3 regions of the Litoribacillus peritrichatus genome follow, and region 1 is predicted to be linked to each of the others. Evidence: predicted binding sites of a transcription regulator. Region 1 holds the regulator's gene; each other region holds the start of a gene.
The links. Region 1 encodes sigma-54, which starts transcription at its own class of promoters, with help from an activator protein. Its sites were predicted from a motif close to TGGCACNNNNNTTGCTNT; they were not measured.

Region 1 (4,771 bases):
TTACTCAGGTTCATCAAATCGGTCTGCGATCAGGTTTTCCAAGGCCTCAAGTGCGCTTCCCTGGTCATCGCCTTTGGCGGTAATCACCAGGTCGGTACCGCAGGATGCAGCCAGCATCATAACCGCCATGATGCTTTTACCGTTGGCGGTTTGAGCGCCTTTTTGTATGGAAATGTCAGAAGAAAAACTGGAAGCCGTATTGACCAGTTTGGCGGCAGCGCGTGCATGAAGTCCTAATTTATTGATTAAGGTTACTTCAATTTGCTGCATGTACATGTTTTCCTTTCGAGTGTGAATCTGATCGAGCATCTAAACTGGAAGTTGTTGATAATATTATAAATATTATTTAAAGCTGTATGTGCTTTAAATGAACTTCAGAATATAGCGTATTGAAGTATTTAGTCAATTGTTCTGCAATATAAACAGAACGGTGACAGCCTCCGGTACAACCAATGGAGATGGTGATATACGCTCTGCCGCTTTTCTTATACATGGGCACCCAGTATTCAATGAAGCCTTGTATGTCGGCCAGCATTTTTTTTGAGCTGTCATGGTGACTTAAAAATTCGGCAATTTCCGGGTCTTTTCCATTAAAGTTACGAAGACTCGGTTCCCAGTAGGGGTTGGGTAGGCAGCGTACATCGAACATTAAGTCGCTGTCGGTTGGGACCCCGTACTTAAATCCAAATGATTGAATCAGCAAAGAAACTTCATGGGACTGATGGACGGTAATGCGATTTCGAATTAAGTCTCTAAGGTCATGGATGGACATATTCGATGTGTCAACAACCAGATCCGCTGCGTCCATCAGAGGCGTTAACAGTTCTTTGTCTTTTTGGATGGCTTCCCTCAGGGAGCGTTGTTCTGAAGTAAGCGGATGCTTTCGGCGAGATGCGTTGTAACGTTTGACTAAGATATCTTCGCAGCTGTCTAAAAAGATGATCTGGTGTTCGATGTTGTATTCTGTGAGGGCTGCCAGCAGGTTATTCAGCTGGTCTGAGTCCCCTGAAAAGTTGCGAACATCAATACTAACGGCGGTGTTTTCATACTCCACATGGTTAGCAATGTTTTTTATCAGGTCGGTAAGTAAAGGTCTGGGTAAATTATCAATGCAATAGAAACCGCAATCTTCCAGAGCGTGAAGGGCGGAACTTTTACCAGAGCCAGAGCGGCCGCTTATTAGTATCATTTTCATAACGAGGGTCTAACTCTTACTCTAGGTTAAATCCAAAATTAATCAGTGATTGCTCTGAAGAGTTCGGAATCGGTTGTGGTCGACCTTAATTTATCCCTAAACTCAGGACTGCTGAACTTGCCTGCTATGGTTGCAAGTATGTCCAAATGTTCGTCATTGGCTTCTTGCGGCACAATCAGCGCAAAGACCAAGTCCACTTTTTGTTTATCCAGAGAGTCAAAATCAATCGGTGTCTCCAGTAATAGAAGCACCCCGGTTGGCTGTTTGCAAGCGGCTAACCGACAGTGGGGTATCCCAATACCGTCGCCAAGGCCTGTACTGCCAAGACGCTCTCTTTCAATAAATGCGTCAAAAATTTCGTGCTCAGAGGGACCTGCCAGTGTCTCGGAAAATATTTTTGAAAGTTCTTCTATGGTTCTTTTTTTGCTTTGGCAGGAAGCGCACCTTAAGGTGCGCTCTGGTAGTAATATGGTTTTTAAATCCATTCAATGCTGCTCATCACGTTCTTTTATCATCGCAGCTACATGTGGTTTAACGGGCCTTGGCTTTTTCTTTATGCTTAATCAGTTGGCGATCCAGCTTATCAGCCAGAGCATCGATTGCTGCGTACAAATCGTCATGCTCTGCGTTAGCAAACACCTCTCCACCGGTTACATGTAACTTGGCTTCTGCTTGTTGTCTTAGTTTTTCTACGCTTAAGGTAACTTGAACGTTGGTTATCTGGTCATAGTGTCGCTCAAGTCGGTCTAATTTGGAAGTAACATATTCGCGAATGTTGGGTGTTAATTCGAGGTGTTGGCCACTGATGTTTACTTGCATATACGGACTCCTTAAATTTGTATATTGTGGTCCAGTGATTTTCCAGTTTCGATGTGCAAACCAGAGGGGTCTGCCGCCCCTTCACCTTTAATATAGCCCCTGCGTTCTTCGAATACAATGATATGTATCAAGTTGTTTAAACCAAACGTTTACGCTCGTTCGATGGTGGTATGTTCATGGCTTCACGGTATTTTGCAATGGTTCGACGAGCAACTTTAATGCCCTGGTCTCCCAGCAAGGTCGCGATTTTGTTATCGCTCAGCGGTTTTTTGGCGTTCTCGGCTGCGACCAGTTTTTTAATGATGGCGCGGATCGCCGTAGAGGAGCATTCCCCGCCGGAGGTTGTGCTCACATGGCTTGAAAAGAAGTACTTTAGTTCGAAAATACCGCGTGGCGTATGGATGTATTTTTGAGTGGTCACCCGGGAAATGGTGGACTCGTGCATTTCCACAGCTTCAGCAATATCGTGCAGAACTAATGGTTTCATTGCTTCATCACCGTAGTCTAAAAAGCCACGTTGATGCTCCATGATTTTGGTCGATACTTTCAGCAATGTCTCATTTCGGCTCTGAAGGCTTTTGAGGAACCATTTGGCTTCCTGCATGTTGTCTTTCAGGAACGTATTATCGGTGCTGTTATCCGCTCTGCGTATCAATGACGCATAGCTTGGGTTGATTCGAATCTTAGGGGTGATTTCGGGGTTGAGATCCACCCGCCAGCGACCCTGTATTTTTTGAACGACCACATCGGGTACAACATAGTCGGGGGTTTGTTGGTCAATCTGTTCACCGGGACGAGGGTGAAGGGTTTGAATTAAATCAATGATCTTCTTCAGTACATCTTCTTTGAGACGTGCTTTTCGCATGATGCCGGCAAAATCTTTGTTGCCGAGCAATTCGAGGTAGCGTAAAACCACAATTTTGGCTTCAGGCAAATGCGGTGTTTCAGGAGGCATTTGATTGAGCTGAACCTGAAGGCATTCCTGAAGGCTTCTGGCGCCGGTACCAACCGGGTCAAAGCGTTGGATCAAAGTCAGAACCGCTTCCACTTCGTCCGTTTCAACTTGTTCTTCGTCAGGCAGGTTGAGTTCCTGATTAACGCTGATGCAGATGTCTTCAACAGACGTCTGAAGGTATCCGTCGGTATCGATACCATCAATGATGTTTTCGGCAATGACTTTGTCTGTGTCCGTCATTGGCGTCAGGTTCAGCTGCCAGCTCAAGTGATCTTGTAAGGTTTCGGTGACGGAATTTCTGGATTCGAAATCGAAACCGTCGTCGTCAGAGGGTGCGACGGCGGAAGTCGGGGTGTGTTGATAAATGTCGTCCCAGCCGGTATCAATACCAAGGTCTTCCGGGATGTCGTTGTTCCATTCCCCTTCGGCTGAAACTTCGTCAGTATTGGTGTTGTTGATTTCTTCTTGTTCGGCGCTTGGTTGTTGATCCAGAGGTTTTTCAGCCATTTTGTCTTCAATGGACTGTTGCGGGCCTTGTTCGAAATCTTCTTCCACTTCAAGCATCGGGTTGTTTTCTAATGCTTGTTGAATTTCTTGCTGAAGGTCGAGGGTCGATAATTGCAGTAAGCGAATTGCTTGTTGCAACTGAGGGGTCATCGTCAGGGATTGACCCATCTTGAGCTGAAGCGATGTTTTCATAAATTACAACGTATCCTTATGCTTTCACTCAGCATGTATGGTGTACCTAAAAGTATCTAAAATAAAATCCATACAAGCAATTTATTTGCCATTGGCAACCAAGTATAAACCAAAAAAAAAGCGACAGTGTTGATTTGTGTGTCTTGTTTGTCTCAAAACCTCAGAGATTGAAGTTTTCTCCCAGGTAAATATCTTTTACTTTTTGATTGTTGAGTACATCTTCACTTTGGCCCTGGGCAATGATGTGTCCTTCGCCAACAATGTAGGCCTGATCACAGATGCCGAGCGTTTCTCGGACATTATGGTCGGTAATCAGAACACCAATCCCCAACCCTTTTAAGTGATTAATAATGCCTTGAATGTCATTGACTGAAATAGGGTCGACACCTGCAAAAGGCTCATCCAAAAGAATAAACTGTGGGTCGGTGGCTAACGCTCTGGCAATCTCAACGCGACGTCGTTCACCGCCTGACAAACTCATACCCAATGAATCCCTAATGTGGGTAATGTGAAATTCCTGAAGCAGGTATTCGAGCTTTTCTTGCTTTTGTGCTTTGGATAATTCGGTTCTCAGCTCTAAAATGCCGTAAATGTTCTGTGATACCGTCAGTTTTCTGAAAATGGAAGCTTCTTGGGGCAGGTAGCCTAACCCTGCTTCAGCTCGTCCGTGCATGGGGTAGTGGGTGATGTCTTTGCCATCAATGCTGACAGTGCCATTATCGGGCTTAACCAAACCTACAATCATGTAAAAGCAGGTGGTTTTACCTGCGCCGTTTGGGCCGAGCAGGCCAACCACTTCGCCGCTGGATACGGAGAGTGAAACGTCCTGAATGATCTTTCTTGATTTATAACTCTTGGCCAGATGTTTGGCTTCCAAAATACTCATACGATGAAGGGCCTTTATTTCTGGGGTTCAGAGTCAGACGATTTGTCTTTGATCTGGGGGTTGATTATAAATTTAACTCGAGAATCGCCAGGGTTGGTTTTCGGGTCGCTTGCACTGGCCTTCAGTTCTCCTGTATCCAGGGAGTAGGTGATTTTATTACTTTCTAAAACGTCTTCGCCGCGAAAGACTTTACCGTTGCCTGTTACGATGGCGTTGT
Region 2 (4,771 bases), on a different contig from region 1:
GATCAATCGTAGTCATGTGTTCTCTCCTGTTTCCCTAATCCATGAGCCGTTTTACGTTAGCCAAACATTAAAGTTGGCCCATGACATCACCACGGAAACCGTAAATGGTTTTAGTGCCTGCGTATTCTACCAATTCAACTTCGCGGGTTTGGCCCGGCTCAAAACGAACGGCAGTGCCTGCTGCAATGTTCAATCGATAGCCCTTAGTGCTTTCACGATCAAACTGCAGCGACAAGTTGGCTTCATAAAAATGGTAGTGAGAGCCGATCTGAACCGGCCGATCTCCCGAATTGGACACCTGAACTTTGATCGTGGTACGGCCTTCATTCAAAGTGATTGGCTCGTCCGACACTATGTATTCACCTGGAATCATGAAAACGCTCCTATGCGTTAAGTTTGCCGATTAAGTTAGGCGATGGGATTGTGCACTGTGACCAGCTTAGTACCATCGGGAAAGGTTGCCTCCACCTGAACATCGTGAATCATGGATTCAATGCCATCCATGACTTCATTTCGGCTAATCACTTCGCGCCCTTCATTCATCAATTGAGCGACGGTTTTGCCATCGCGGGCACCTTCCATAATAAATGACGAAATGAGCGCAATGCATTCCGGGTAGTTCAGTTTAACGCCACGCTGCCGACGCTTTTCAGCCAGTTCGGCCGCCACAAAAATCAGTAATTTATCTTTTTCTCTGGGTGACAGTTCCATAATGTCCTCTTAAACAGTTCCTCGTAAAATCAGTGACCAGTTTGCACTGAAAATCCGCTATGTATTCCAAATTCGGGGAGGGCATGCCCCACGTTGGTTAACGTGTGGCCGAACCAATGCCCAATAATGGGTAAACACTTTCTTCGCCGTCTCGGCGCATGCGCCAAGATAACGCACAACCACTGCACCGGGCTTCTGAGTTACAGCAAACAGCCCTGTACCCGCCAATTCCTGCAGCAATTCAAAATCCTGTTCGTTCAGTTGAACGACCCGGTTTAAGATGTCTTCTTCGGCTGAGATCACAAAACAGCCAAACACAGGCTCACCTGCCAGACCTGCTTTTAACTGCATAATATCCTGGGCAGCATCGATCCGGTTTCGCTCAATAAACACAGGCTTGGCGTCTCGCCGGATAAGGAGTGATTGTTCAATACGCCCCTTGGCAAACCAGTCTTCACTGCTCGGTCTGCCCAGACAAACGATGTCCCAGCCCACAAAAATACCGGAGCCCGAAATATCAACCTGAGTAATTAACTCCCCTTTGGCACCGTCAAAAACGATTGTTTCCTGCGGCATCCACTCCAGCACCGCCTGATCTTTGATGCACAGACGGACTTTTTGAGTTTGGTTCAACTCAGTAATATTATTGTATATTTTGCCGGCAGAAGGCGTAGTAACAAGCGCTTGGGCGCCATCATCCAACAATAAGGAAATGGTTAAGTAGTCCCCTGCCACCAAACCACCCGGCGGGTGTAACAGATAAAGGTGGGCACATTGATGACCTTCAGGGTAAAACGGACGCTGTACCCGCAACGGGCCAAAATGACGGGTTTTTCCAAGCCGTGTTTTCTGATCCAGATACACCAGTTCAGCCTGATAATTAGCCAGCCAGTGCAGACTTGGATCAAGACTGTCCTGCGAAGTCTCCGCGTAATTCAATATTCTTCCCTATAAAATAGTCTTTGTTTTAAAATCTTTGCACATAAGTGCAGACATAAAAAGAACAATCTCGCACCTAAGCACACGACAACACTTGCAAGATAGCCACTCACCAACGAATGCAAAGAGTCTGCCAAACCTCAAATACTGACTATACAGACAACTTATTTCCAGTCCTTTGGTATGAATCATGGTGCACACAGCTTGTGCAGGCCAAACCATAAATCAACGAGATAACATCCATATCTCAACAAAAATGGAACAATTTGGTGCTAAGTAAAAAACAAACGCACTAAAACAAAACACCAATCGTCCGCTTGGACAGCTTTTAACAGCAGCAATACCTGATAAACACACGACTTACGTCGTAGTGGCATACCCATTGCTAAACATTGTCAATCCTTTTAAAAGACTCACAATCTAAAAGGCGACAAGCGGTCAACAACACCAGAGAAAAGTACAGAGCAATAAGACTGCTGGCTTCTCTTTGGACCGCTTTGATCAGATTCAATTACAGAGAAATCAACTAGGAATCACTATGAAAAGCATCAAGCAATTCTCACAGTTTTCTGCATTGGCGTTATCCGTTACCTTCGGTTCAGCGGTCATGGCGGCCGACGACACCATTAAAGTCGGCGTGCTCCACTCATTGTCAGGCACGATGGCCATTTCCGAAACCACCTTAAAAGACACTGTGTTGATGATGGTCGAAGAACAGAACAAAAAAGGTGGCCTGCTGGGTAAAAAACTGGAAGCGGTCGTCGTTGATCCGGCTTCCAACTGGCCACTGTTTGCAGAAAAAGGCCGAGAATTACTTTCCAAAGAAAAAGTCGACGTTATCTTCGGTTGCTGGACGTCAGTGTCCCGTAAATCCGTATTGCCAGTGGTTGAAGAACTGAACGGTTTAATGTTCTACCCGGTTCAATACGAAGGGGAAGAGTCTTCTAAAAACGTTTTCTACACAGGTGCTGCGCCAAACCAACAGGCGATTCCAGCGGTTGATTACCTGATGAGTGAAGAAGGCGGCAGCGTGCAGCGCTTTGTCCTGGCTGGTACCGACTACGTTTACCCTCGCACCACCAACAAAATCCTTGAAGCGTATTTAAAAAATAAGGGCGTGTCGGAAAAAGACATCATGATCAACTACACCCCGTTTGGTCATTCCGATTGGCAAACCATCGTCAGCGACATTAAGAAGTTCGGTGCTGAAGGTAAGAAAACTGCGGTCATCTCAACCATCAACGGCGATGCTAACGTACCTTTCTACAAGGAATTAGGTAATCAGGGCATTTCAGCCGAAGACGTTCCGGTGATCGCATTCTCCGTAGGTGAAGAAGAATTATCCGGTATCGATACAGGTCCGCTGGTCGGTCACTTGGCAGCATGGAATTATTTCCAGAGCGCAGAAAGCGACACCAACGAAGCGTTCATCGACCAATGGCAGAAATACGTCAAAAATGAAGACCGCGTAACCAACGACCCTATGGAAGCCACCTACATTGGTTTCCAAATGTGGGCCAAAGCGGTTGAGATTGCGGGCACCGAAGACGTCGACAGCGTTCGTGATGCGATGTACGGCATCACAGTACCTAACCTCACCGGTGGGACGGCGGTGATGAACACCAACCACCACTTAACCAAACCGGTCTTGATTGGTGAAATTCAGGACGATGGCCAGTTTGAAATCGTTTGGCAAACCAAAAAAGGGGTCATCGGCGACGCCTGGACCGATCACCTGCAAACCAGTGCCAAGGTTGTGGCCGATTGGACTGCGCCCATCAACTGCGGTAACTACAACATCGAAACCAACGTGTGCTCTGGTCAAAACTACGAGTAAACACAACTGTGCGTGACTAGAAACCCGTCGCGCAACTCAACACCCCCTTGCCACGCACAAGGCAAGGGGATGTTCACCGAAAACCATTCAATTTTTGCAGCAAGGCAATACGAAACAACGTCGTAGGCCATTGCTGTGCCAAAATACGAGAAGCAGGTTCATATAATGAACAGGTTAGCCCCCTTTTTAGCATTGCTCATCTCCGTAATGTTTACCGCATTAAGCCAAGCCTCGGCTTTGGAATCTCATTTCGAGCATTTAAAATCTAAGAAAGTATCCGAAAAAATGGATGCCCTTAACGCCATCGCAACCACCGGCGATCCACAAGCAGAAACAATTCTGAATCAAATGCTTGAGGGAAAACTGTATTACATCAAAAGTACGGGCGAGTTTGTTTACATCGAAAAAGGCGATGATAAAAAATACACCGCTTACAGTGCCCTGACCAACGAAGTGGTGGGCAGCTTTAAAAAACGCAAACTAAAAAAAATCCGAGTAAATAACCAAATCCGGGGGGAAATTCGAACGGCCCTGGCCGCTATCCAACTCACCTCCCCCGATCCGGAATTGCGGCTTCAGGCGGTTCGGAACTTACGGGACGCGTTAAACCCCAACATGTTACCGGCGCTGAAAAAATCATTGGCCCGCGAAGAAACCGACAAGATCACCTCGGCGTTAGAAACCACCATCGCCGCCATTGAGTTCGCCAATGGCGACATTGAAGTACAGCTTGCATCCAGCGCCGTGCTCGCTGACAGCGACGATCCTAAGATCCTGGCTCTGTTCAAACAAACACTGGATAAAACAGCCAAACCGTCTGATCTGGCATCCGCCATTGAAAAGTCCATTGAAATCATTGAATCCAGACAACAGCTTTACGGCGTGGCAGAAAACCTGTTTTTTGGCCTGAGTGCCGGTTCGGTACTATTGCTTTCCGCCATTGGCCTCGCCATTACTTTTGGGGTGATGGGTGTCATTAACATGGCCCACGGCGAAATGATGATGATCGGCGCTTACACCACCTTCGGCATACAGGTGTTGTTCCCTAATTTCATCGATTATTCCTTATTCATTGCCATCCCGGCCGCCTTCCTGGTTTCCGGCCTGGTCGGTATTTTGATTGAACGCACTGTAATACGCCACCTCTACGGCCGCCCGCTTGAAACCTTACTGGCCACCTTTGGCATCAGCTTGGTGTTGCAACAAGCTGTTCGGACATTCGTTTCACCGCAGAATCAAAGTGTGGAAAACCCAGGCTGGATGAGCGGTTCACTGGAGATTACC
Region 3 (4,771 bases), on a different contig from region 1:
TGGTTATAACTTTTGGAATCCGTCGGACTGAAGGGACGAATCACCGCCGTATCGTTCGTTGGCGTTGCACCAAACACCACGGAGTTCGGTGCCGTTGCTGCATCGTTATTCACGATATAAAAACCGGGATCGACAATCACATCAACAAAACCGCCGACCGTCACTTCGTTACCAGCACCTGGCGTTGTCGTAACTGCAGCACCAACCGTTTGGCCATTGACTACCCCGGTCACATCCATACTGCCAACCCCCGGAGAGGTCGGGTCTGCAGCATCATTAATAGCAAAGGACACGTCATTACCCAGTGAGTTGACGACCGTCAAAGTATCCGTCGCGGCATCATAAGTTGCGCTGTAGTTTGCCCGCCCACTGATTTCTGCCGCCAATGCCGTACCACTACCAAAACTGGCACTGGCCGGATCTGTCACCGTAAGCGGCAACCCATCCAAAGTGGCATTTTGTGCTGTATTCCAGTTTGTAAGCTGAAGCGTGGTAGACGCCGACGCTGTCGCACCATCCACATTTGAAATAGTCGTCGCAATATCGAATGCCGAAGCGTTTGCAGCCCAACTGATGTCCGAAATCACCTCATTCGGTGACGCTGCAGCATTCACCAACTGAATAGTACTTGTGGTAGTCGTAGCAGAATACCCATTAACGGTACCCGCCTGAGCTACACTGATCCCCGTACCATTGGTGGTTGCCGGCAACCCTCCGGTGGCAAATGCCATTCTGGCATCCAGGTTCAAAGCCGTATCCACGTCCGTTGTCCGGTTTGGCGCCATATCAGCATCATCAACCTGAATATCGCCCAAAGGACGTGACGGGTTCGGAGCCGCCTCCAGCTGAAGTTCTTCCGGCACCCCAAAACCCTGAACCAGTTCGCCGGTATTTGTTACAATGAAACCTTCATTATTTAAGCTAAACATGCCGGATCGAGTATAAAACTGCTCGCCCAAATCATTTTGCACGACGAAGAATCCTTCACCATTAATAGCAAGATCAAGACTGTTCTCAGTAAAGTTAATATCCCCCTGGTTAAACTGCTGCGAGATGGTGTTTATATTGACACCTTGTCCGGAGGCACCATTGCCCGAGACATTGGCGGCATACAAATCACCAAACTCAACGCGTGACTGCTTAAACCCGGTGGTTCCTGCGTTCGCAATGTTATGACCCGTAACATCCAGATCCGTTTGAGCCCCTTTCAGGCCCGTCAAGCCGACTCCAAAAGACATATTCTGATCCTCTTCTAGCTAAACCTGCTGACACTTCAACAAGTTAAAAATCTCTTCGTTACCTGACTGGTAAATTGCAGGCCAGACAACCGTTATTGAACTTAAAACTTGTTTGCGTTACTCAAAAATCTCTCGGATATCGGACATTGGCACCTTACCAACCCCTGCCACATTCAGCATCATGTCACCGCCCGCTAAAGTCACGCTATTCACCTTGGCCGAGCCATACACCTCGAACGTCTTAGCTTTTTCATCTACCACGCCCGTGGCTTTAAACTTATAAGCACCGGCAGGCAAAACATTGCCTTCGTTATCCTTCCCGTCCCAAAGAATGCCATTCTCTCCCGGCACAGCCTTAGTCATTGGAATCTCCCCCACCAGAGCACCGGCCGAGTTGGTAATGCTCAGCATCACATTCGTGGCACCTTCCGGCACATCCACCATGGCGGCAACATTGCCTTCACCCGACCAATACGCCGTGTCCTGCTTCACCACAACCTGCCGACCAACCAATGATGAAGCCTGTAAAGCCTGGCTCGACTTGTAGTCACTCATCATGGATTCGACACTGGTGTTCAGCTTGTCGATGCCTTCCACCGAGCTGAACTGTGCCAGCTCTGCAATAAAATCGCCGTTTTCCTGAGGATCAAGCGGGTTCTGATTGGTCAGCTGAGCAACCAACAGCTCCATGAACTGATCCTGACCCAGCTCATCCGAACCTTGAGTCGATGATGCGTTACTTGTCTGAGTTCGATAGGTAGCAAGCGCATCTGTTGAAGTACCATTAATATCAGTCATTTGATTTCACCTATATTGGTTCCCAGGTTCCTTACTTACCTAACGTCAAAATTTGCTGCATCATTGTTTTTGCTGTGTTCATGATATCGACATTGGTCTGATAAGAGCGCGATGCCGAAATCATGTTTGCCATTTCTTCGACCACATTCACGTTCGGGTAATATACATACCCTTCTTCATCTGCCATCGGGTGCTCCGGGTTATAACGCGCTTCCAGCGGCGCATCACTTTCCACCACGCCCATCACATGAACGCCGTTGCCAATATCTTCATTGACGTCCACACCTTCAAACTTATACCCCATTTCATCCTTATGAATCTGTGAAAAAACCGGGTGACGTGCACGATAGGTCTCGTCAATACTGCTGCTAACCGTTTCTGCGTTGGCAATATTACTGGCCGTCGTATTCAAGCGAATAGACTGAGCCATCATGCCTGTTCCGGCTATATCAAATACATTTCCCAGTGACATAATCAGTCTCCTTATTCGCCTTTAATTGCGCCAGTTAAGCCTTTGAATTTACTGTTCAAAAATTGAAAAGTCGCTTGATACTGCATGGCATTTTGCATGTACTCTGAGTTTTCAACCTGAGTCTCAACAGTATTTCCGTCAATGGCTGGCTGATGCGGATTTCTGAACTTAAGCCCCTGATCCGGGCTTAATAAGCCATCCAGATGCTTGTCGTCCGTTTTATCCAGCCCGACAGAAGACAACCGATCAGACTCAGCATTCAAAACGGCTTTAAAATCAATATCTCTCGCTTTAAAACCAGGGGTGTCAGAGTTTGCCAGGTTATTCGCGATGATTTCTGCGCGCTGAACCCTCACACCCATTGCTTGTGGGTGGATACCTAATGCGTTATCAAATGAAATTGCCATATTGCCGCCTTCAACGATCAAATTCTTAAACTTTCTATTTAACAAACAAATAGCGTGCCAAATAAAAATACACAATAAATTCAATAAGTTATGATTATTAAGACAAATATTAAGCGGCAAGCGGCAAAAACGGCAAAAAACACCACGGAAAGGCAAACAGGGCTAGAATCAGTAAATACTAGAAAGAAGAGGAAAGAAAGAAAAGATACAAAACACCCGAAGAAACTGCCTCCGGGCCATAATTTAATTATTTCACTTTATAGATCAGGCCAGGACGGCATTGAATCATTTCATAGATGTCGTTCAGTCCGGTTAAAGACTCGGTAGCACCAATCACCAAATACCCTCCGGGGTTCAGGCAACGAGACAAGCGCGTCAATATATCCTTTTTCTGTTCTGCCGAGAAATAAATCAGCACATTACGACAAAATATAATGTCGAATTTACCAAAGCTGGCATAACTCTGAAGTAAGTTTAATGAGCGAAAATCCACACGGCTTTTGATGTCACGATTCACGGACCAGGAACCGTCCGTATTTTCCGTGAAATACCGGCGCTGAAGGTCAGCATCCAGCCCACGGGCCAATGCCAGCTTTTCATAAGACCCTTTTTTGGCCATCGCCAAAATTTCAGAAGACAAGTCCGTTGCCAGAATTTGCACCTGACTTAATCTTTTGGAAGGGTTTGCTCGATTGTACTCTTCCACCATCATACTCATTGAGTATGGTTCCTGACCGGAAGAACAGGCAGCAGACCAAATTTTCACGCTGGTTTTACGTTGTGCCACCAGTTCGGGAAATAAGATCTCTTTTAAAATTCGATACGGATGCTTATCACGAAACCATAAGGTTTCATTGGTTGTCATCGCATCAATCACGCTTTCTTTTAAGCGGGTATTCATCCGAATTTTAGACAACAAGTCCTTTAAGTCATGCAGATCGGCTTCCTGCATGATTTTTCTTAATCGACTGGCAACCAAATACTGCTTGTTATCACCCAATACAATGCCGGACTCTCCCTCAAGAAAAGCCCGAAACTGATCGAAGTCATTTTTTTCAAATCGTATAGAGCCCGATATCGACATCCATTACCTCAAATTCAGCGTAAACAGAAAGGGATGATTACTCCCCTCCCTTATAAACAGGTGCATAATCTCCCTTTAAAACACTCACTGCTTTTGAGGCTAGATTATCTGGACTGAATTTCGCCATAAAGTCATTGGCACCAACTTTTTCCACCATCGCATGATTAAACACGCCACTGAGCGACGTATGAAGCATAATATGCAACTCATTCATACTCGGATCAGCCTTCACTGCAGAAGTCAGGGTGTAGCCATCCATTTCAGGCATTTCAATGTCCGAAATCATCATGATGTATTTGTCTGCAGGATTCACACCCTGCTCAACCAGCCCTTTCAAATGCGTTAAAGCTTCAGCACCGTTTTTAAACAAAGTCGTTTCCAGCCCCACAGACTCCATACATTTCTGAACCTGCCTGCGAGCAACCGAAGAATCATCAACAATAAGAATATGACCTAACCCTTCATCGTCTTCTTCCTGAGGAATCTCTTCAAGAATTTCTTCACTAATGGCTTCACCACTTGGTACAACCTCAGAAATCACTTTCTCAACATCAATGATTTCTACCAGCTTGCCTTCCAGCTCAGTAACCGCAGTCAAATAACTCTCTTTGCCTGTTCCCGGTGGTGGCGGATGAATGGATTCCCAATTCGTGTTGACAATACGTTCAACAGAGCTGACTAAAAACCCCTGAACCGTACGATTGTATTCAGAGATGATCACGAAACTGTTTTCAATGTTCGGCAACGGAGAAGCTCCGGTCGCCATACTCAA

Region 2: the regulator sigma-54 is predicted to act here: its motif matches at 2,022-2,039, upstream of urtA (urea ABC transporter substrate-binding protein).
Region 3: the regulator sigma-54 is predicted to act here: its motif matches at 2,958-2,975, upstream of flgB (flagellar basal body rod protein FlgB).

Annotation. Positions count from the first base shown of each region.
Region 1 is NZ_BAABBN010000015.1:87,625-92,395, forward strand. It holds gene ABD744_RS19750 (HPr family phosphocarrier protein) at 1-270, opposite strand; gene rapZ (RNase adapter RapZ) at 347-1,195, opposite strand; gene ptsN (PTS IIA-like nitrogen regulatory protein PtsN) at 1,234-1,680, opposite strand; gene hpf (ribosome hibernation-promoting factor, HPF/YfiA family) at 1,727-2,014, opposite strand; gene ABD744_RS19770 (RNA polymerase factor sigma-54) at 2,151-3,668, opposite strand; gene lptB (LPS export ABC transporter ATP-binding protein) at 3,829-4,554, opposite strand; gene lptA (lipopolysaccharide transport periplasmic protein LptA) at 4,569-4,771, opposite strand, start outside.
Region 2 is NZ_BAABBN010000007.1:359,743-364,513, reverse strand. It holds gene ureC (urease subunit alpha) at 1-16, opposite strand, end outside; gene ABD744_RS11325 (urease subunit beta) at 68-373, opposite strand; gene ureA (urease subunit gamma) at 409-711, opposite strand; gene ABD744_RS11315 (urease accessory protein UreD) at 769-1,650, opposite strand; gene urtA (urea ABC transporter substrate-binding protein) at 2,189-3,487, shown strand; gene urtB (urea ABC transporter permease subunit UrtB) at 3,653-4,771, shown strand, end outside.
Region 3 is NZ_BAABBN010000004.1:307,854-312,624, reverse strand. It holds gene ABD744_RS02620 (flagellar hook-basal body complex protein) at 1-1,238, opposite strand, end outside; gene ABD744_RS02615 (flagellar hook assembly protein FlgD) at 1,356-2,036, opposite strand; gene flgC (flagellar basal body rod protein FlgC) at 2,068-2,508, opposite strand; gene flgB (flagellar basal body rod protein FlgB) at 2,520-2,915, opposite strand; gene ABD744_RS02600 (CheR family methyltransferase) at 3,163-3,999, opposite strand; gene ABD744_RS02595 (chemotaxis protein CheV) at 4,037-4,771, opposite strand, start outside.